DNA from 3 places in the Streptomyces sp. NPDC046900 genome. Region 3 is predicted to be linked to each of the others. Evidence: riboswitches for the same ligand, from Rfam matches in the RefSeq annotation. Region 3 holds a riboswitch; each other region holds the start of a gene.
What was found. Region 3 has a riboswitch for thiamine pyrophosphate ahead of thiO (glycine oxidase ThiO). Riboswitches for the same ligand answer to the same signal wherever they lie in the genome.

Region 1 (7,068 bases), on a different contig from region 3:
GTGCCTATCTGCAGTTCCTCCGGGAGCGGAACATGTCCGTGGGCCTGTACGCACTCGATGCGGGCGACCTGGACTCGCAGAAGCCGCATCAGCAGGACGAGGTGTACTTCGTGGTCAGCGGCCGTGCCTCGATCACCGTGGGCATGGAGACCACGCCGGTCGCACGCGGCAGCGTCGTCTATGTGCCCGCTGGCATCGCACACAAGTTCCATCACATCACCGAGGACCTGAGGGTTCTGGTGGTGTTCTCTCCCCCCGAGAGCTGAGGCCGGTCTCAGGGTTCCCTAGGGGAACGGTCAGGGGAGGACGGGGGACACCAGGCCTCCGCTCCGGCCCTCGGCGGCCCTAGCATCGAGAGCAGGACAAGGATCCCGGAAGCAGAGCCCCCGAACTGTGCGCGGGGCAACGGGCGGAGAGACAAGGACAAGGCGATGCGAGAGATCTTCGCGGGTTTGCCGTGGTGGGTGAAGTGGATCGCGGTGCCGGTCATCGCCCTGGTCGTCTTCGGCGGCCTGATCGCGTCCGTCATCGGCTTCGTCATCGGGCTGCTGTTCAAGGTGCTGCTCTTCGTCGCACTGGTCGGCGGCCTGATCTACATCGTGCGGAAGTTCCTGTCGGGCTCGTCGTCGCGCGGCGACTGGTGAGCAGACCGGAGCATGCCGAGCGGGCGGGGCGGGCAACGGTACGGAGCGCGGCCGGACACGTGCCGGGGTGGGCAGACCGGAACAGACGGCCGGTAACAGGAATCTGAGGTTCGCTCGGGCGGGGGAAGTTTCCTCGGTGAGGCCGTCCCAGGGCACCGTTGGACCGTTAGAGTCCGGAGTTCGACGCGCGGCAGGCCCCGCGCGCGGCGCATCCCCTCCCGTGTCCCCGCACGGGAGGCCCTCCTCGCGCTCCGGGAGTGATCCTTGGCCACGGTTGGCACCGCACGCGCAGACTACTCACCCGCGCCGCTCGCCCCGCCCGTGCAGCGGCGCGCATCACCGGCGGAGGAGCGTCTCCCGCCCGTGCAACCGCAGTCCACCACTCTCATCGGCTCGGTGCAGCGGGCGATGCGGCTGCTGGAGGCCGTCGCCGACCGTGAGCACGGAGCCCCCGCCAAGCAGCTGGCCCGCGAGGTCGGCCTGGCCCTTCCTACGGCCTACCATCTGCTGCGCACCCTGACCCACGAAGGCTATCTGCGCCGGGACAAGGGTCTGTTCTTCCTCGGTGACGCCGCCGAGCGGCTGAGCGGCAGTGCAGCCCAGCAGAAACGTCGCAGCGCCATGGACGACGCGCTCGCACAATGGCGTGATTCGATCGGTGCTCCTGTTTACTACGCGGTCTATCGCGATGGAGAGATCGACGTCCTCAGCGTCGCTGACAGGCCGGGCAGTCCGGCCGTCGCCGAGTGGGCCGACTTCCGTGAGACCGCCCACGCCCATGCGCTCGGCCAGTGCCTGCTCGCGCAGCTCGACGAAGAGGCCCGGCGGGACCACCTCGACCGCTACCCCGTGCAGTCGATCACCCGCTACACCGTGCGCGACGAGCGAACTTTCCTGCGGAGACTGGAACTTCTGGGGCGGATGGACCCCGTCATCGAGCGCCAGGAGTACGCGCTCGGGACGGCTTGCGCCGCGATTCCCCTCACCGCCGGGACGACGGCGGCGGCTGTTGCCATCTCCCTGCCCTCGCACCAGGCCGACCGGTTGCTGCCGGCGGCACTTCAGTTGCAGGCCGAGATCGGACGGCTTCCAGGGGGACTGACCTTCTCTATCAGCATCTGAAAACTCACTCCTTGTGATCTGCCATACACGTTCAGCAAACTTCCTGCATGTGTCAGGGGGATCATTCCTGGCCAGTCCACGGCTATTGACGGGGTAGGCGATGCGTGAGTCGGTACAGGCAGAGGTCATGATGAGCTTTCTCGTCTCGGAGGAGCTCTCCTTCCGCATTCCGGTGGAGTTGTCCTATGAGACGTGTGATCCGTATGCCGTACGGCTTACCTTCCACTTGCCCGGCGACGCGCCCGTGACGTGGGCCTTCGGACGCGAGTTGCTGGTCGACGGGGTGGGCAGGCCGTGTGGCGACGGGGATGTGCACATCGCCCCCGCCGAGCCGGACACCTTCGGTGATGTGCTGATCCGGCTCCAAGTGGGCGCGGACCGGGCTGTGTTCCGCTCGGGCGCGGTGCCGCTCGTGGCCTTCCTCGATCGCACCGACAAGTTGGTGCCGCTCGGGCAGGAAGGCTCGCTGGCCGACTTCGACGCGCATCTGGACGAGGCTCTCGACCGGATCCTCGCCGAGGAGCAGAGCGCGGGTTGAAGCCGCCTGCGGCGCTGTAACGGTTCCTCGTGGACGCGGGGCGCAGCAAGGTGCCGTAACGGTTCCTCGGCGCCGTGACGGGCTCCTGGCGCCCCCTCGCGAGGGGCGGGAGTGACAGGCCGCGGAGTCGCCGGCACGGGCCGTGGACGCGAGAACACCGCTGCGCGCCCTCGCACGGCTTGGGCGGACTCAGCGCTTGCGGCGGCGTCCCCTGCCGCCACGAGCCGCTGCCATGGCCGGTGCGACGGCCTCCTGGCGGTCGGCGGAGACGACAAGGGCGGCCAGGGCCGTGGTGACCGGTACCGAGGCGACCAGTCCGATCGAGCCCACAAGGGTGCGCACGATCTCCTCGGCGACCAGTTCGCTGTTGGCGACCGACACCACACTGCTCTGCGCGATCGAGAAGAGCAGCAGCAGTGGGAGGGCGGCGCCCGCGTACGCCAGGACCAGCGTGTTGACGACCGAGGCGATGTGGTCGCGCCCGATGCGGATGCCCGCGCGGTACAGGCCACGCCAGCCCATCGACGGATTCGCCTCATGCAGTTCCCAGACAGCCGACGTCTGCGTCACGGTCACATCGTCGAGAACACCGAGTGAGCCGATGATGACGCCGGCGAGCAGCAGACCGCTCATGTCGATGTGCGGATACAGGCCGTGGATCAGACCGGTGTTGTCGTCCGTGTTGCCGGTCAGCGCGGCCCAGTCGATGAACTCCGAGCCCAGCAGGCCGATGAGTGACAGCGAGATCAGCGTGCCGAGCACCGCCACGGACGTACGGGCCGAGAGTCCATGGCACATATACAGAGCGACGAGCATGATGGCGCTCGCCCCGACCACGGCCACGAGCAGCGGATTCGACCCCTGAATGATCGCCGGCAGGACGAAGAGGTTCAGGAACATAAAGCTCACGCCCAGCGCGATGAGCGCCATGACGCCACGCAACCGGCCCACGACCACCACGGCGACGGCGAAGATGCCCGCGAGCAGAGCCATGGGGAACTTGCGGTTCACATCGGTGACCGAATACTGCAGGTCCTTCGGAGCGGATGGTTCGTACGCCACCACGACCTTCTCGCCCTCATGCAGTTGGCGCGACTGGTCCGGCTGGACGATCTCCGTGAAGGTACGACCGATGTCATTGCCGGTGTCGACGCGAACTGTTGCCTTCTTGCAGGTGCCGCTCGATCCCTGCACCGCGGAGGAGCCCTCGGCGGTGGAGGTGTCACCGGTCGGGGTGTCGCCCGAGGCGTTCACGGACTTGCAGTCCACGTCCACGACCCTGGTCACCGTGGCCTGCTGGGTCTGCCGGTCGAAGCCGACGCCGGTGCGCTTGTGCGAGGGCACGCCGCCCGGCCACAGCACCACCAGGCCCACGATGACCGCCGCGGTGAAGGGAATGAGGATCGCGGCGATGACCCTGCGCAGATGTCGGGAGACGGGAGCCGCGGGCCCATGACTGTGCCCATGCGAATGGTCGTGGCCGTCACCGGATCCAGGTCCGTGGCCACCTCCATGACCGTCCCCGGGTCCCTCGCCGGAGCCGTGACCGCCTCCAGGGCCATGGCCGTGGGTCTCGCCGGGGGCATGGTTGTGGGGTGGTCCGGGAGGCGGATAGGAGGGCGGATGCTGCATCGTGGTCACCGACCGATCATCGCAAGAAGGCGTGAGGCGCACTGTGCAGCCCGTGCAATTAGACGCTAGCGTGAGAGGACCTTTGCACACGCGGGAGCTCGGAGCACCGGGCTGAGAGGGCGCTGACCTCCGTTGACGCGATGCTTCACGTGGAACATCGCCGGGCGGAAACCGCTGCGTCGACCGCTGAACCTGTTACCGGGTAATGCCGGCGTAGGGAGTAGGTCTTATGGCCAACAAGGACGTACACACGCCTGCCTCCGATCAGGGGGAACCGTCACCGGAGGCCGGAAGGTCCATCGGATGGCACAAGGCGTATGTCGGGGGTTCACGCCCTGATCTTCGAGTGCCGGTCCGTCAGGTGCACCTCACCAATGGACAGTCGGTCGCCCTGTACGACACCTCCGGCCCGTACACCGATCCACTCATGGAGACGGACGTCCGCAGGGGGCTGGCGTCGCTGCGCGAGAACTGGATCATCGGCCGTGGCGACACCGAGGAGTACGCGGGTCGCCCTGTCCGTCCCGAGGACGACGGGATCAAGCACACCGCGCCGCGGGGCGGGCTACGCAACCTCGACGCGGTCTTCCCGGGCCGGCCGCGTCAGCCCCGCCGCGGCCGGGCCGGCACGGCGGTCACGCAACTGGCCCATGCGCGACGTGGCGAGATCACGCCCGAGATGGAGTTCGTGGCGATCCGGGAGAACGTGTCGCCCGAGGTCGTCCGTGAGGAGATCGCGGCGGGACGCGCGGTTCTCCCCGCCAACGTCAATCATCCGGAGACCGAGCCGATGATCATCGGCAAGCGGTTCCTGGTGAAGGTCAATGCCAACATCGGCAACTCCGCGGTGACGTCTTCCATCGAGGAAGAGGTCGAGAAGATGACTTGGGCGACCCACTGGGGCGCGGACACGGTCATGGATCTGTCCACAGGCCGCAACATCCACACCACGCGCGAGTGGGTGCTGCGCAACTCCCCCGTGCCGATCGGCACGGTGCCGCTGTACCAGGCCCTCGAGAAGGTCGACGGGAAAGCGGAGGAGCTGACCTGGGAGATCTACAAGGACACGGTCATCGAGCAGGCCGAGCAAGGCGTGGACTACATGACGGTGCACGCGGGCGTACGGCTGCCGTACGTACCGCTCACCGCGAATCGCAAGACCGGCATCGTGTCGCGGGGCGGCTCGATCATGGCCGCGTGGTGCCTCGCGCACCACAAGGAGTCGTTCCTGTACGAGAACTTCGAGGAGCTCTGCGAGATTCTCGCGGCCTACGACGTCACGTACTCGCTGGGCGACGGCCTGCGGCCGGGCTCGATCGCGGACGCCAACGACGCGGCGCAGTTCGCTGAACTGCGCACTCTGGGGGAACTCAACCGGATCGCCCGGCGCTTCGACGTACAGACGATGATCGAGGGCCCGGGCCATGTCCCGATGCACAAGATCAAGGAGAACATCGAGCTTCAGCAGGAGATCTGCGACGAGGCACCGTTCTACACGCTCGGGCCGCTGACGACGGACATCGCCCCGGCGTACGACCACATCACCTCCGGCATCGGTGCCGCGATGATCGCCTGGTGGGGCACGGCCATGCTCTGCTACGTCACACCCAAGGAGCACTTGGGCCTGCCCAACCGCGACGACGTCAAGACGGGTGTCATCACCTACAAGATCGCCGCTCATGCCGCGGATCTCGCCAAGGGGCACCCGGGCGCTCAGGACTGGGACGACGCGCTGTCCGACGCCCGCTTCGAGTTCCGCTGGGAGGATCAGTTCAATCTGGCCCTCGACCCGGACACGGCCCGCGCGTTCCATGACGAGACCCTCCCGGCCGAGCCGGCCAAGACGGCCCACTTCTGCTCGATGTGCGGGCCGAAGTTCTGCTCGATGAAGATCAGCCGAACCATCACCGAGAAGTACGGCGACATCGCGCCCGAACCGGACTACGACGAAGCCGCTCTCGCGGGCATGAAGGCGAAGTCCGAGGAGTTCGCAGCCCACGGCAACCGGGTCTACCTCCCGCTCGCCGACTGACGCTCCGGCCCGGACGCAAGATCCGGCCCGCGCTAGGGAGCGCGGGCCGGACTTCGGCGGGCGGTGCGGGCCGGGCCCCCGGGGGGCGGGCCGGAGGGGGCCAGTGGCCACGCTCGCCGCTGCTGCCGGCGGGCCGTCGGCCGGTGGCCGTCACTCCGGCTGATGTTCGGGCCCCCCGAAGTCTGGGCTGGTGAAGTCCGGGCTGGTGAAGCTGGGACGTGGCCCCGCGGCCGGACCGCCGTCGGGACTGCTGAACCCCGGACGGTCGTAGCCGAGATGCGGGATGCGGCTGGGGGCCGTTTCCGGTGCCTTCCGGCTCATCGCGGCCGCCCCCGGGTCGGCGAGCGCATCACGGAGGAACGGCAGGATGCCGCGCTCCAGCAGGGCCTCGTGCCAGGCTTCCCGAGCCCTGGCCACTTCCACCGTCAACTCGCTCCGTGCCACCTCCTCCCTTTCCGAGGAACTGTTGCGCAGAGCGGTGAGCAGCAAGCCGACCGCGGCGATCAGGATCGCCGCCGCGGTGACCCCGCCGAAGACCCACCCGGTGGTCAGGAGGGTCCGTGCGAACGCCTGGTCGGGGTCGACCACCTTGAGGATGTAACCCACGAGCAGGAAGATCGCCGCGGCGGCACCGGCGAGGAAGGGAGCGAGGACCGTGGCGACGGCACCGGCTCCGGCGCTCGCCGCGGCCTCTCCCACACTGGCCGCGAGCCCCAGGCCGTCCATCTCCGAATCCACGGAACCGGCGGTGTTCTCATGGACGGACGGGGTGGACGGCGCCGGCCGGCGCAGTTCCTCGCGGACCTTCACATACCGGTGGTACTCGGCGGCCGCCGCCGCGGTGATGAATGCGGTGGCGTTCAGCGCCATGGTGCGCAGTTGTTCGGGGTTGAGCCGCTGTCCCACAGCGGCCAGTTCCGGGCGGTGTGGTGCGGAGCGCAGCGCCTCATCGAGGACCCGCTCATAGTCTTGGCGGTCCTCGCTCAGCAGGTGCTGCGGAACGCTGTTCATGTGCATCCCCCGATGCTCCGTAGGGCTTGGGACTCGGCATGCTGACGAGCCGTCGGGCAGAAACGGAGGGGAGCCTGCTACGGATAAGG
Region 2 (7,068 bases), on a different contig from region 3:
TAAATATCGTATCCTCGGATGCGAGAACTTGTGCTTCTCTTTTGAACTTTGACCAGGCGAGCAGAACATCGTCAGAAGCCCACGTAATCAGATCTGGCGTAATTTCCCGCAGGAACTGCGCCACCTCATCTGCGTTCGAAGAATCGGGATTCATAACCGTTCTCATGAGGCCACTTACTAGCCTAGTGTAAACGGGTATTTTGCTGGCCCGAATCTCTGCTTCAACAGCTTTGCGGCGTTCGAGGTAGCGCCCGATAACCAACGTGGCGACGGTTACGAGAACCGTCGCCATTGCAGTCACCGCTGCGGCGGCAACCGTGGAGTTAACGCCGTGAAAAACCTGATGCCCCACGTACCTCGCCAGAAAGGCTATGGCCTCCACCGCACCGAACAACAAAGCGGCAAGGACTGCGAGGCTGCCGATGCCTTAGATGAATGCACGCATGGGTGCACTGTGACACGAAGCTCGGCACCGACGAGGCGGATCCATCAAAGTCGGGGATCGGCCGGCCAGGTCGGCCTAGCAACCGGACAGGGGTGAACAGAGGCGAACCGCCCCGCATGCAGCCTGACAGCTACCAACAGACTTGGAAAGCGTGAACGCCAACGTTCAATCCACCGCTGCCCAGTCCGTGTCAGACCCGTGCCAGATCGTGCGGGGAACCACGGGGAACAGCGGACAATACGACGGCGAGCAGCCGAGCGCCAGTGCCACTCCGTTGCTAGCCAGCAGCCTATGCCTCTCTAGATCACCTCAGCTGGAGCTGTCACAAAGAGGGTGTGCCGGACGTCATAGCGCTGGCGGAGATCACGGCCATGCCGCGGGGGGATGGACCTCCCCGCCCTCGGGGTCTTCGTCAGGGGTGAGGTCTCCTGGCACGCCGACAACCGCCAGGTCAGGGTCCGGCTCGACGAGTGGCGGGCAGACGACGAGTGATCGTCCTTGGGCCGTCCCTGGGCCGTCCGAGGCCGCTCAGTGGTGGCCGGTGACGACTACTAACGACAGTCGCAGCAAGCGAGAGCCGCAGGTCACCCGATTGGATCTGCGACACTGATAAAGCCATGCCTAAGCCCGGAGAACTCACTTTCGTCGCGCCGCGCGGAGCCAAGACGCCGCCGCGGCACCTTGCCGATCTCACGCCCGCCGAGCGCAAGGAGGCGGTCGCCGCGATCGGTGAGAAGCCGTTCCGTGCCAAGCAGCTCTCGCAGCACTACTTCACCCGGTACGCGCACGACCCGGAGCAGTGGACCGACATCCCCGCCTCGTCCCGCGCCCGGCTCCAGGAGGCGCTGCTGCCGGAGCTGATGACGGTCGTACGGCATCTGTCGACCGACGAGGACACGACCCGCAAGACGCTGTGGCGGCTGTTCGACGGAACCCTCGTCGAGTCCGTGCTCATGCGGTATCCCGACCGGGTCACCATGTGCATCAGCTCCCAGGCGGGTTGCGGCATGAACTGCCCCTTCTGCGCCACCGGCCAGGCGGGCCTCGACCGCAACCTGTCCACCGCCGAGATCGTGCACCAGATCGTCGACGGGATGCGGGCACTGCGCGACGGCGAGATCCCCGGCGGCCCGACACGGCTGTCGAACATCGTCTTCATGGGCATGGGCGAGCCCCTCGCCAACTACAAGCGCGTCATGGCGGCCATCCGCGCCCTCACGGACCCCGCTCCGGACGGGCTCGGGCTCTCTCAGCGCGGCATCACCGTGTCGACCGTCGGACTCGTGCCGGCCATCCACCGCTTCGCCGACGAGGGCTTCAAGTGCCGGCTCGCCGTCTCGCTGCACGCGCCGGACGACGAGCTGCGCGACACCCTCGTCCCCGTCAACACCCGGTGGAAGGTCCGTGAGGTTCTCGACGCCGGTTTCGAGTACGTCGAGAAGTCCGGGCGCCGGCTGTCCATCGAGTACGCCCTCATCCGGGACATCAACGACCAGGCGTGGCGCGGTGATCTGCTGGGCCGGCTGCTCAAGGGCAAGCCCGTGCACGTGAACCTGATCCCGCTCAACCCGACCCCCGGCTCCAAGTGGACCGCGTCGCGGCCCGAGGACGAGAAGGCGTTCGTCGAGGCGATCGCCGCCCACGGAGTGCCGGTGACGATCCGGGACACCCGTGGCCAGGAGATCGACGGGGCGTGCGGGCAGCTGGCGGCCAGCGAACGTTAGGGCTGTAGTCTGAGCCCGGTCATTACATCTTCATATTCCGACAGGGGAGCGCCACAGCGCTGAGAGTGCGGGAGAGCCCGCAGACCCTCTGAACCTCGCCCAGGTCATTCTGGGTAGGGAGTTCGGTCTTCACTCGAGCTGTTGCGCCCTGCCCGGGAACCCTTCGAGGCTCCCGGGCAGGGCCGCGTCTCTTCCTGGTCACCCAGGAGGAATTCAGTGAGCATCACCGGCAAGCGGTTCGCGGCCGTGGTCGTCGGGCTGGGCATGGTCACGCTGTCCGCGTGCGGGTCGTCCGGCTCGGCGAGCGGGAGCGGCGGCGACTCCAAGACCGTGACCCTCGTCAGCCATGACTCGTGGGCCGCCTCGAAGAGCGTCGTCTCGGCCTTCGAGAAGGAGTCCGGATACACCGTCAAGGTCCTCAAGGACGGCGACGCCGGCCAGGCCGTCAACAAGGCGATCCTGACCAAGGACAACCCGCAGGGCGACGTCTTCTTCGGCGTCGACAACACGCTGCTGTCCCGGGCCGTGGACAACGGGCTGTTCCAGCCCTACGAGGCCAAGGGTCTCGACCAGGTCGGCGCGCAGTACCAGCTCGACAAGGGCGAGCACCGGGTCACGCCGATCGACTACGGCGACATCTGCGTCAACTACGACAAGAAGTACTTCGCCGACCACAATCTCACCCCGCCGGCCACCTTCGACGACCTCACCAAGCCCGCGTACAAGAACCTGCTCGTCACCGAGAACGCCGCCACGTCCTCGCCGGGTCTCGGCTTCCTGCTCGGCACCGCCGCGAAGTACGGCGACGGGGACACCGCCGGCTGGCAGAGCTACTGGAAGAAGCTCAAGGACAACGGAGTGAAGGTGGTCGACGGCTGGGAGCAGGCGTACGACCAGGAGTTCTCCGGTTCCGCCGGAGGCCGCAAGGCGGGCGGCGACCGGCCGCTCGTCGTCTCGTACGCATCGTCGCCGCCCGCCGAGGTCGTCTACGCCCAGCCGCGGCCCAAGACCGCGCCGACCGGTGTCGCGACGGGCACCTGCTTCCGTCAGATCGAGTTCGCGGGCCTGCTGAGCAACGCGCACAACAGCAAGGGCGCGAAGGCGTTCATCGACTTCCTGATCAGCAGGCGGTTCCAGGAGGACATGCCGCTCAACATGTTCGTCTACCCGGTGGTCCAGGGTGCGAAGGTGCCCGCCGAGTTCACCGAGTACGGCCCCGCGGCCAAGAGCCCCGAGACCATGGCCCCGGGCAGGATCGCCACCAACCGCGACCAGTGGGTGAAGTCGTGGACCTCGCTCGTACTGAAGTAGCCCGGGAGGCGGACGCGGAAGCAGGCGCGTCGGCCGCAGGGGCTCGGAGGAGGCGCGGGAGGCGGGGGAGCGTGGCGCGGCTCGGGCTGATGGCCCTGCCCGTCGCGTTCTTCGCGGTCTTCTTCGCCTACCCCGTCGCCGCGATCGTCGCCCGCGGTCTGCGCGTCGACGGAGTGTGGCAGCTCGGACGCCTCGTGGACGTGCTCGCCCAGCCCGACATCCGGCATGTCCTGTGGTTCACGACCTGGCAGGCGCTCGCCTCCACCGCCCTCACGCTGCTGGTCGCGCTCCCAGGCGCATATGTCTTCGCGCGCTACGACTTCCCGGGCAAGCAGGTGCTGCGCGCGGTCGTCACCGTCCCGTTCGTGCTGCCGACCGTCGTCGTCGGTACGGCCTTCCTGGCGCTCGTCGGCCGCGGCGGTCTGCTCGACGATCTGTGGGGGCTGCGGTTCGACACGACCGTGTGGGCCATCCTGCTCGCCCACGTGTTCTTCAACTACGCGGTGGTGGTCCGGACCGTCGGCGCGCTGTGGGCACAGCTGGACCCGCGGCAGGAGGAGGCGGCGCGCATGCTCGGCGCCTCCCGTCTCGCGGCGTGGCGGAAGGTGACACTGCCCGCGCTGGGCCCGGCCGTCGCGGCCGCCGCCCTGATGGTGTTCCTGTTCACCTTCACCTCGTTCGGCGTGGTGCAGATCCTCGGCGGTCCCACGTTCTCGACGCTGGAGGTCGAGATCTACCGGCAGACCTCGGAGATCTTCGATCTGTCCACGGCCGCCGTGCTGACGCTCGTCCAGTTTCTGGCGGTGGGGGCGATCCTCGTCCTGCACGCCTGGACCGTGCGCCGCCGGGAGAGCACGCTGCGCCTGGTCGACGCGTCCCGCACGGCGCGCAGACCGCGCGGGGCGGGGGAGTGGGCACTGCTCGGCTCGGTCCTCGCCACGGTCGCCGTCCTGCTCGTGCTGCCGCTCGCCGTCCTCGTCGGGCGGTCCCTGGACGCGCCGGGGTTCGCGTACTACGAGGCGCTGACCCACGACGACGGCGGCACCTTCCTGGTGGCGCCGATCCACGCGATCGGCACCTCGTTGCAGTACGCCGTCGCGGCCACCGGCATCGCCGTGCTGATCGGCTCGCTCGCCGCCGCGGCCCTCGCCCGCAGGGACGCGGGCCGGCTCGTACGGGGATTCGACGCGCTGCTGATGCTGCCGCTCGGCGTGTCCGCCGTGACCGTCGGCTTCGGTTTCCTGATCGCCCTGGACAAGCCACCGCTGGACCTGCGCGGTTCCTGGGTCCTGGTGCCGCTCGCCCAGGCGCTGGTGGGTGCCCCCTTCGTCGTGCGGACCATGCTGCCGGTGCTGCGGGCCGTGGACGCACGGCTGCGGGAGGCGGCCGCCGTGCTCGGCGCGTCGCCGTGGCGGGTGTGGCGCGAGGTCGACCTGCCGATCGTGCGGCGCGCACTGCTGGTCGCGGCCGGGTTCGCGTTCGCCGTGTCGCTGGGCGAGTTCGGGGCGACGGTGTTCATCGCCCGGCCGGACAACCCGACGCTGCCGGTCGCGGTGGCGCGGCTGCTAGGACGGCCCGGTGACCTCAACTACGGCCAGGCAATGGCTCTTTCGACGATTCTGATGGTGGTGTGCGCGGTGGCGCTGCTGGTCCTGGAGAGGCTGCGGACCGATCGGACGGGGGAGTTCTGACCATGCTCAGACTCGAGACGGCGACCGTGCGCTTCGCGGGACGCGCCGCGCTCGACGCGGTAGGCCTGGATGTCGCCGAGCACGAGATCGTGTGCGTGCTCGGGCCGAGCGGCAGCGGCAAGTCGACGCTGCTGCGGACCGTGGCGGGTCTGCAGTCCCTCGACTCCGGACGGGTGTTCCTCGACGGCCGGAATCTGGACGGCGTTCCCGCTCACCGGCGCGGCGTCGGCCTGATGTTCCAGGACCACCAGCTCTTCCCGCAGCGGGACGTCGGCGGCAACGTCGCCTTCGGGCTCCGGATGCACGGGGCGGCACGCTCCGAACAGCAGGCCCGCGTACGGGAGCTGCTCGATCTCGTCGGACTGCCCGGGGCCGCGCGCCGGGCCGTCGGCTCGCTCTCCGGCGGCGAGCAGCAGCGTGTCGCGCTCGCCCGGGCGCTCGCCCCTCGGCCCCGGCTGCTGATGCTGGACGAACCGCTGGGCCAGCTCGACCGGTCGCTGCGCGAGCGCCTGGTCGTGGAACTCCGTGAGCTGTTCGGCCGGTTGGGCACGACCGTGCTCGCCGTCACCCACGACCAGGGCGAGGCCTTCGCGCTCGCCGACCGGGTCGTCGTGATGCGCGACGGAAGGATCGCCCAGTCGGGTACGCCACTTGCGGTGTGGCAGCGGCCCGCGGACGAGTTCGTGGCACGTTTCCTCGGCTTCGACAACGTGGTGGAGGCGACGGTCGCCCAGGACGCCGCGGACACTCCCTGGGGCAAGGTGCCCGTCCCGGAGGGCTCCCCGCAGGGGCGCGGCACCCTGCTCGTGCGGCCCGCGGGCGTACGGCTCGTGGACGCGTCCGAAGGCCTGCGCTGCACCGTGGCCGCACGCACCTTCCGCGGCACCCATGTCGCGGTGCGACTGCGGCCCGCGGAGGGCCCCGCGCTGGAGGCGGCGTGCCCGCTGCGGGCGGCGCCGGACCCCGGGGACGAGGTCGGGGTCGTGTTCGACGCCGCCGAGGTCGTGGTGCTGGGCGGCGCTTCCGGTGCACAGCCGGGCTGAGATCCCGCCCCGGTGGGTGCGATGGCTCGCCCCGCTACGCACGACGGCCCGCCCCGGGAAGGGGCGGGCCGTCCTGCTTACGGGTTACGGGCCTGAAGGCGTCAGCCGGCCTTCGACGCGCCGCGACGGCGCATGCCGAAGAACACCGCGCCACCGCCTATGACGACCAGGCCGCCGGCGATACCGGCGATCATGGGCGTGCTGGAGCTGGCACCGGTCTCGGCGAGGTTCGACGTGCCGGCCGCGGGCGAGGGCGAGTTGTCCCCGGTGGTGGTGGGGGCCGTGCTCTCCGACGCCGACGCCGACGGGCTGTCGGACGGGGACGGAGTGGTGGAGGGCTGCGGGGTCTCCGAGGCCGGCGGCGTCGTCTCGGAGGTCTTGCAGGCGGTGGACGGGGTGGTCAGGTTCGGCTTGATGTCCTCGTCGACCAGGTTCTTCCCGGCGGTGACGTGGACGCGGTAGGTGGCGTTCGGCTTCCAGTCCTCGGCGAAGGTGATGGTGGTGCCTTCGCGGGAGCCCTTGACCTCCTGCGAGCCGACCTGGTGGTCGTCGGCGCCGTTGTTCTCGAGGAACACGGTCACGGTCGCCGGGGTGCCGGAGAAGTCCTTGTCGGTGACGACGATGACGCCCTTGTCGCCGTCGCACTTCGCATCGGCGGAGAACTCACTGATGTTGCAGGCGAGCGCGTTGCCGGCTGCGCCGAGCGCGAGCACAGCGGTTGCGGAGGCGACGCCAAGAATGCGCACCGTACGCGCGGTGCGGGAGGATTTGGACACGATTGCCCTTCACGGGATGCGCAACTGCGGGGGGTTTGAGGGGCGTTGCAGCAACAACAGCGCCCCCAAGAGGCTCAC
Region 3 (7,068 bases):
GGGAACCCGCAGGGCTCCCGTCCGCTCCCACGGTGACCGTGCTGCGCCCGGACGATCCCGCACTGGTGCCCGACGCCGAACACGAGGCGGTCACCCTGACGGTCACGGTGCCCTCGGGCCTGACCGTGTCGGCGTCGGATGCGGACCGGATCGTCGGTACCGCCGAGCGGGCGATACCGGGCCTCGGCGACCGCGTCCTGTGGCACGAGGTGCGCACTCCCGCCGATATCGCCGAGGACACCGGGGCGCCCGGCGGCGCGGTCCCGGCACCGGCCCTGGCCGCGGCGGCCGGCGCTCTGCTGCACCCGTCGAACAGCACCCGCGTCCCGGGCCTGTTCACAGTCGGCGGCTGGTCCCACCCCGGGGGCGGTCTCCCCCACGCCGGCATGTCCGGCGCCCTGGTGGCCGGGCTGATCGTGGAGGGGCCGGACTTCCGGGGCTCGCAGTGAGGTCACCGGCGCGCCGGTGACCTCGACCGCGGTCGCTCAGAAGCGGTACTGCTCGTCGAAGCCGTGACCGTGCCCGTGCCCCTGGGTGGTCTGGTCGGCCTGACCCTGGTAGGGGTACTGCTGCTCCGGCGGGAGCTCACCGCCGTACCCGTCCTCCGTGGTGCGCTGTTGGGGGACCCAGACACCGCCGGCCGGGGTCTCGCCATAGGTACCGGTGGCGTACTGGTCCTGGCCGTAGGCCTGCTGGCCGTACTGCTGCTGCCCGCCGTAGGACTGGTCGTACGAGCCGCCGTAGGTCTGCGTGCCCTGATAGGGGTCGGTGTAGGCGGCGTACTGCTGCTGGCCGTTGTCGTAGCCGTACTGCTGCTGGCCGTATCCGGCGTAGCTGTCGTACGCGTAGGCCTGCTGGTCCTGGGGCTGACCGGTACCGGCGTAGGACGCGTCGGCCGCGGCCGCATACGTCTCGTGGGTGTAGACGCCGTAGGAACCGGTGTCCTCGGGCATGGGCTGCGGCTCGTACACGGCGGTCGACTCGGCCGCGCTCTCCATGGGCTGCTGCCCGGAGAAGACGTTGTCGTGGTCGTCGTCGTACGCCCCGCCCTGGTGGTACGTTCCGGCGCCCGTCGTCTCGAGGTCGCCGTCCTCCGGCTCCAGCTCCGGGTCCTGGTGGGCGCCCTCGCCCCGGCGGCGCTTGCTGTCGCCGTCCTCGCGGGAACGGTTGCCGACCGCCCAGCCCGCGGCGAACCCGCGGCGGAACGACAGTGTGACGTAGGTCTGTCCGACCGCGAATGCGGCCGCACCCACTCCGATGACCACCACGGAGGGGATCAGCACGCCGAACACGACGCCGAGGAAGCCGGCGAAGGCGAGCAGTCGCCAGCGCAGGCGTGCCTTGTACTGCAGCAGCACCTCACCGAGCAGCCACAACGCGACGATGCCGAACGCGATATAGAGGACCGTCCAGCCCATGTACGCCCCTCTCCCAGTGGCCGCTACGCAGTGTGTCGTATGGCGGTGCGGCCGGTCTAGGCCCGCTGTGGATGGTGCAGACCCAGATTTTCGTAGATTTCCAGCGTCGCCGTGGAGTTGTTGAGTGTAATGAAGTGCAGTCCGGGGACCCCCTCGGCCAGCAGCCTCGAACAGAACTCGGTGGCGAACTCGATCCCGATGGAGCGTACCGCCGCCGGATCCTCTTTCGCTGTGAGGATCCGCTCTTTCAGTCCGGAGGGGATCCCGGCGTTACTGAGCTGAGGCAGCCGCTCCAGCATCCGGACGCTGGTGACCGGCATGACCTCGGGAATGACCGGGGTCGCGCAGCCGGCCGCGGCGACCCGGTCGCGTAGACGCAGATACGACTCCGGCTGGAAGAACATCTGTGTGATTGCGTAGTCGGCGCCGGCCCGGCACTTGTCGACGAAGTGCGTGACGTCCGTCTCCCAGTCCTCGGAGCGCGGGTGCATCTCGGGGAACGCGGCGACGCCCACGCAGAAGTCGCCCGACTCCTTGATGAGCCGGACGAGTTCGGCCGCGTAGGTCAGACCTTTGGGGTGCGCGACCCAGTCGCCCATCGGGTCGCCGGGCGGGTCGCCGCGGACGGCGAGCATGTTACGGATCCCGGCGTCCGCGTACTGGCCGATGATGTTGCGCAGCTCCGCGACGGAGTGGTTGACCGCGGTGAGATGGGCGACCGGAGTGAGCGTCGTGTCGGCGACGATCTGCTGGGTCTCCCGCACCGTGCCCGCACGGGTGGAACCACCTGCTCCGTACGTCACGGAGACGAAGTCCGGGGCGACGGCCTCGACCCTCCTCAGCGCACTCCACAGGTTCCGCTCGCCCTTGGGGGTCTTCGGCGCCGAGAACTCGAACGAGTACGTCGTCTTGCCGGTGGCGATGATGTCGCGCACGGTCCGCGCGCGATCAGTCCTGGTGGATGCGGTTCCGAGGGCCATAGTCGCAGGTTAACCAGGGGGCGGCGGTCACCCAACCGAAAGCCGGAATATTGCCCGAATTGTCGACTTGTTGTCCACCTGTCGGACAGCCTCCGTTCGGCTAGGCGGCGCGCAGCCGCTTGGCGAACTCCGCTGCCGCGGCACCCGGGTCGTCCGCCTCCGTGATCGCGCGCACGACGACGACCCGGCGGGCACCGGCCTCCAGCACCTCGTCCAGGTTCCCGAGGTCGATGCCGCCGATGGCGAACCAGGGGCGGTCGGTGCCCAGGGCGGCGGTGTGACGGACCAGGCCGAGACCGGGGGCGGGGCGGCCTGGCTTGGTCGGAGTGGGCCAGCAGGGGCCGGTGCAGAAGTAGTCGACGCCCTCCTGTACCGCGGCGGCCTCCGCCTCCGCCTCAGAGTGCGTGGAGCGGCCTATGAGAACGCCGTCGCCGAGGACGGCGCGGGCTGCCGGCACGGGAAGGTCGCCCTGGCCGAGGTGCAGGACGTCGGAGGCTGCGGCATGGGCGACGTCCGCGCGGTCGTTGACCGCCAGCAGCTTGCCGTGGCGGGCGCAGGCGTCGGCGAAGACCTCGAGGTGCGCCAGTTCCTCGGCCGCTTCCATGCCCTTGTCGCGCAGCTGCACGATGTCCACGCCGCCGCTGAGGACCGCGTCGAGGAACTCCGCGAGGTCGCCCTGGCGCTTGCGGGCGTCCGTGCACAGGTAGACACGGGCGTCGGCGAGCCGGGCGGTGCGGGCGGTGTCGGGCACGGTGGGTCCCCCCGTGGTCGGTGGCGTACGGGCCGCGGCGGCGCGCGGTCGCCCAGGGCCGTGGCCGGTGGACCGCAGCCCGTACGCCGGACGGTTGTTCTCAGATCGGATCAGACGGCGAGCGCCTGAGCGCGGCGCTTCACCTCCGTACCCCGATTCTCGCTGAGAGCCTGCGCGGGGGTGCCAGGCAGGGTCGGGTCAGGGGTGAAGAGCCACTCGATCATCTCTTCGTCCGTGAAGCCGTCGTCCCGCAGGAGCGTCAAGGTGCCGGACAGGCCCTTGACGACCTTGTCCCCGTCGATGAAGGCGGCGGGGACGTGCAGCGCGCGGTTCTCACCTCGGCGAACGGCGATGAGCTGGCCCTCCTTGACCAGCTGCCGCACGCGGGTCACCTCGACGTCCAGCGCTTCGGCGATGTCGGGCAGGGTGAGCCAGGCAGGGACGAGAGCATCGATGTTTGCGTCAATCTCGGTCACGGGATCAAGCGTGCCATCCCGGACCGACAGTCGGAAGCGGGGCACCTCCGGAGGAGGTCCGGTTGCCTCCGGCGGCGGATGCGGTGTCGCCGGTACGGGCCACCTCCGGACCGTGTGGTCAGCCGCGCGGCAGCACCGTGACGGGCGCCGACAGCGGCTTGCGGAGCCGTGCGCCACCCACGCAGCCGCGCACCACCACTGGCTGCCGACCCCCGGAACCGGTGGTCAGGCCGTCGCCTCTTTCAGCGGGCGGGACGGGTCCGACAACAGGTCCGGGTCCATGGGGGTGCCCGATTCGATCAGGCGGCGACCCTGGGCCAGGTCCCGGGGGCGGCCCACCGCCAGGAGCGCCACCAGGCGGTCCGAGCGCAGCCAGCACACCGACCAGGCGGCGCCCTCCGGGTCACCGCGCCACACCGTCGTGTCGGCGCCCGCGTGGTGACCCACGTACTGGACGAAGCGGCCGAACTGCTCGGACCAGAAGTAGGGCACCGGGTCGTACGCCACCGGGGTATGGCCGATGATGTTCGCTGCCACCGTGCGCGGACCCTGGAGGGCGTTGTCCCAGTGGTGGACCAGCAGGCGCTCCTCATAGCGGCCGGACGGGAACGACGCGCAGTCGCCGACCGCGTACACGTCCGGCAGCGAGGTGCGCAGGTGTTCGTCGGCCAGCACCTCTCCGTGGACGCCCAGGGCGATGCCCGAGCCGGCGAGCCACGCCGTGGCCGGGCGCGCCCCGATACCTACGACCACCGCGCCGGCGGGCACCCGCGAGCCGTCGTCGAGCACCACGGCCCCCGGTTCGACGCGCTCCACGCGCGCGTGTGTGCGCAGCTCCGCGCCGCTGTCCGCGTACCAGGCGGTCATCGGCGCGGCCACCTCCTCGGGCAGCGCTCCGGCCAGCGGCCGGTCGGCGGCCTCCACGACGGTCACCGCGCAGCCCGCCTCGCGCGCGGCGGTGGCGAATTCGGCACCGATCCAGCCCGCGCCCACGACCACGATGTCGTGCTGCTGGGCGAGGACGGGGCGCAGCCGCTCGGCGTCGTCCAGCGTGCGCAGCAGGTGCACTCCGGGCGCGCCCTCGGCACCCGGCAGCTGGATCGGTTCGGCGCCGGTCGCGAGCACGAGGACGTCATAGCCGACGGCCCCCTCGGCGGTGTCCAACTCGTGGTCGCCAGGGCGCAGCCCGACCACTTCGCAGCCCAGCCGGAGTTCGATGTCGAGGGCCTCGAAGTCGACGTCGAAGGCGGAGCCCTCGGCCCTGCCGAGCAGCACCGCCTTGGACAGCGGCGGCCTGTCGTACGGCTGGTGCGGCTCCGCGCCGATCAGCGTCACACCGCCCGTGAAGCCCTGCTCCCGCAGGGCGACCGCGGTCTGCACCCCGGCCATGCCCGCGCCCACGACGACGACGCGCCGTGCCCCATCGCTCCGTGCCTGCGTCTGCTCGCTCACCTGATCACCATAGTCAACTGACAAATCGTCAGTCAGCGGGCGTGCTGAGTGACCTCTTCCACAACACTCGTCCCGCTGCCCGACTGGGACTCCCACTCCCACGACTCCTCCAGGCGCACCCGCCCGTCGGGAAGTTCCAGGACCTGCGAGACACAGTGCCCGGACGAGGTGGTCCCGTCCTGCTTGAGCTGCACGTACCGGAAGTCGAGGAGGTCACCTTTTCTGGTACCCACCAGATGACCGCGTACGACGTCGCCGCCCGCGTACTGCGCCCAGATCTCGCCGTCCTTCTCGTGGTAGGCAAACCGGGTACGGGTACCCACCTGACCCGGCGCCTGGTCCCGCACCGGGGCGAAGGTGAGACCGTCGAGCGATCGGGTCATGTACGGAGGCTCCCTTACTGAGGCAAACGGCACAGGTTAGGGTGGCCAACGTAAAGCACTCGCGGGAGCCCGGGCGCACCGGGCTGAGAGGGAGGCTGGCGGCCTCCGACCGTACGAACCTGATCCGGGTCATGCCGGCGAAGGGAGGGAGCTGGACGCCCATGTCGTCTACACCCACGTCAGACGTCCTCGTCGTCGGGGGCGGGATCATCGGACTGGTGACCGCCTGGCGGGCGGCGCAACGCGGTTTCGCCACCGCAGTGGTGGATCCCGAACCGGGCGGCGGAGCGGCCCAGGTGGCCGCCGGAATGCTCGCCGCCGTCACCGAACTGCACTACGGGGAGCAGACCCTGCTCGCCCTCAATCTGGAGTCCGCGCGCCGCTACCCGGACTTCGCCGCCGAGCTGACCGAGGCCACCGGCCAGGACCTCGGTTATCGCAGGTGCGGCACGCTCGCCGTCGCGCTCGACGCCGACGACCGCGCCCACCTGCGCGAACTGCACGCCCTCCAGCAGCGGTCCGGCCTCGCGTCGGAGTGGCTGAACGGGCGGGACTGCCGCCGCCTGGAGCCGATGCTCGCGCCGGGAGTGCGCGGGGGGCTCAGAGTCGACGCCGACCACCAGATCGACCCGCGCCGCCTGGTCGCCGCCCTGGTCACGGCGTGTGAACGCGCCGGGGTCGTCTTCCACCGGACGTGGGCCGAGCGGCTCACGGTGGTGCGCGATCGGGCGACCGGGATCAGGACCGGCGAGGGCACGGACCTGACCACCGCCCGGATCGTCCTCGCCGCCGGCAGCCTCAGCGGTCGGCTCGCGGGGGTCCCGGACGAGGTTCTGCCGCCCGTGCGGCCGGTGAAGGGCCAGGTGCTGCGGCTGACGGTGCCGAAGCGGTACGCACCATTCCTGAGCCGTACCGTCCGTGCCGTCGTCCGGGGCAGCCAGGTCTATCTGGTGCCGCGCGAGAACGGCGAGCTCGTCGTGGGCGCCACCAGCGAGGAACTGGGCTGGGACACCACGGTCACCGCGGGCGGTGTGTACGAGCTGCTGCGGGACGCCCACGAGCTGGTCCCCGGGATCACCGAGCTGCCGCTCACCGAGACCCGCGCCGGACTGCGCCCGGGCTCGCCGGACAACGCGCCGCTGCTCGGCCCGACCGAGCTCGACGGCCTTCTCCTGGCCACCGGGCACTACCGCAACGGCGTCCTGCTCACCCCGGTCACCGGTGATGTCATGGCGCACGTCCTGACCACCGGCGACCTCCCCGACGAGGCCCGTCCCTTCACCCCCCGGCGCTTCGCCGCCGCAGCACTCACGGAGCAGCCCGTATGAACATCTCGGTCAACGGCGAGCGCCGCCAGGTGACCCCCGGTATCGCTCTCGACGCCGTCGTGCGGACCCTCACCGCGGCGCCCTCGGGAGTGGCCGCCGCCCTCAACGAAACCGTCGTCCCGCGTACGCAGTGGCCGTCGACGTCCCTCTCGGAGGGTGACCGTGTCGAGGTCCTCACCGCAGTCCAAGGAGGCTGACCCATGGCCGACGATCCCTTCGTCCTCGGTGGTACCACCTACTCGTCCCGGCTGATCATGGGCACCGGCGGCGCACCGAGCCT

Region 1: linked by a shared signal. The riboswitch ahead of thiC (phosphomethylpyrimidine synthase ThiC) and the one ahead of thiO (glycine oxidase ThiO) in region 3 are both predicted to bind thiamine pyrophosphate.
Region 2: linked by a shared signal. The riboswitch ahead of ABZ904_RS38455 (thiamine ABC transporter substrate-binding protein) and the one ahead of thiO (glycine oxidase ThiO) in region 3 are both predicted to bind thiamine pyrophosphate.

The regions. Positions count from the first base shown of each region.
Region 1 is NZ_JBEYXD010000010.1:133,827-140,894, reverse strand. Features, by position in the region: gene ABZ904_RS13260 (cupin domain-containing protein) at 1-266, shown strand, start outside; gene ABZ904_RS13255 (DUF5326 family protein) at 432-644, shown strand; gene ABZ904_RS13250 (helix-turn-helix domain-containing protein) at 1,008-1,766, shown strand; gene ABZ904_RS13245 (SsgA family sporulation/cell division regulator) at 1,867-2,304, shown strand; gene ABZ904_RS13240 (YibE/F family protein) at 2,494-3,945, opposite strand; TPP riboswitch at 4,017-4,173, shown strand; gene thiC (phosphomethylpyrimidine synthase ThiC) at 4,166-5,968, shown strand; gene ABZ904_RS13230 (hypothetical protein) at 6,119-6,985, opposite strand.
Region 2 is NZ_JBEYXD010000068.1:7,793-14,860, forward strand. Features, by position in the region: gene ABZ904_RS38445 (hypothetical protein) at 1-382, opposite strand, end outside; gene rlmN (23S rRNA (adenine(2503)-C(2))-methyltransferase RlmN) at 1,063-2,169, shown strand; TPP riboswitch at 2,202-2,307, shown strand; gene ABZ904_RS38455 (thiamine ABC transporter substrate-binding protein) at 2,434-3,480, shown strand; gene ABZ904_RS38460 (iron ABC transporter permease) at 3,570-5,171, shown strand; gene ABZ904_RS38465 (ABC transporter ATP-binding protein) at 5,174-6,214, shown strand; gene ABZ904_RS38470 (LAETG motif-containing sortase-dependent surface protein) at 6,316-6,990, opposite strand.
Region 3 is NZ_JBEYXD010000004.1:110,600-117,667, reverse strand. Features, by position in the region: gene ABZ904_RS06060 (NAD(P)/FAD-dependent oxidoreductase) at 1-449, shown strand, start outside; gene ABZ904_RS06055 (hypothetical protein) at 486-1,418, opposite strand; gene metF (methylenetetrahydrofolate reductase [NAD(P)H]) at 1,475-2,398, opposite strand; gene thiE (thiamine phosphate synthase) at 2,499-3,149, opposite strand; gene ABZ904_RS06040 (Rv2175c family DNA-binding protein) at 3,260-3,625, opposite strand; gene ABZ904_RS06035 (FAD-dependent oxidoreductase) at 3,851-5,077, opposite strand; gene ABZ904_RS06030 (hypothetical protein) at 5,110-5,460, opposite strand; TPP riboswitch at 5,512-5,623, shown strand; gene thiO (glycine oxidase ThiO) at 5,622-6,788, shown strand; gene thiS (sulfur carrier protein ThiS) at 6,785-6,985, shown strand; gene ABZ904_RS06015 (thiazole synthase) at 6,989-7,068, shown strand, end outside.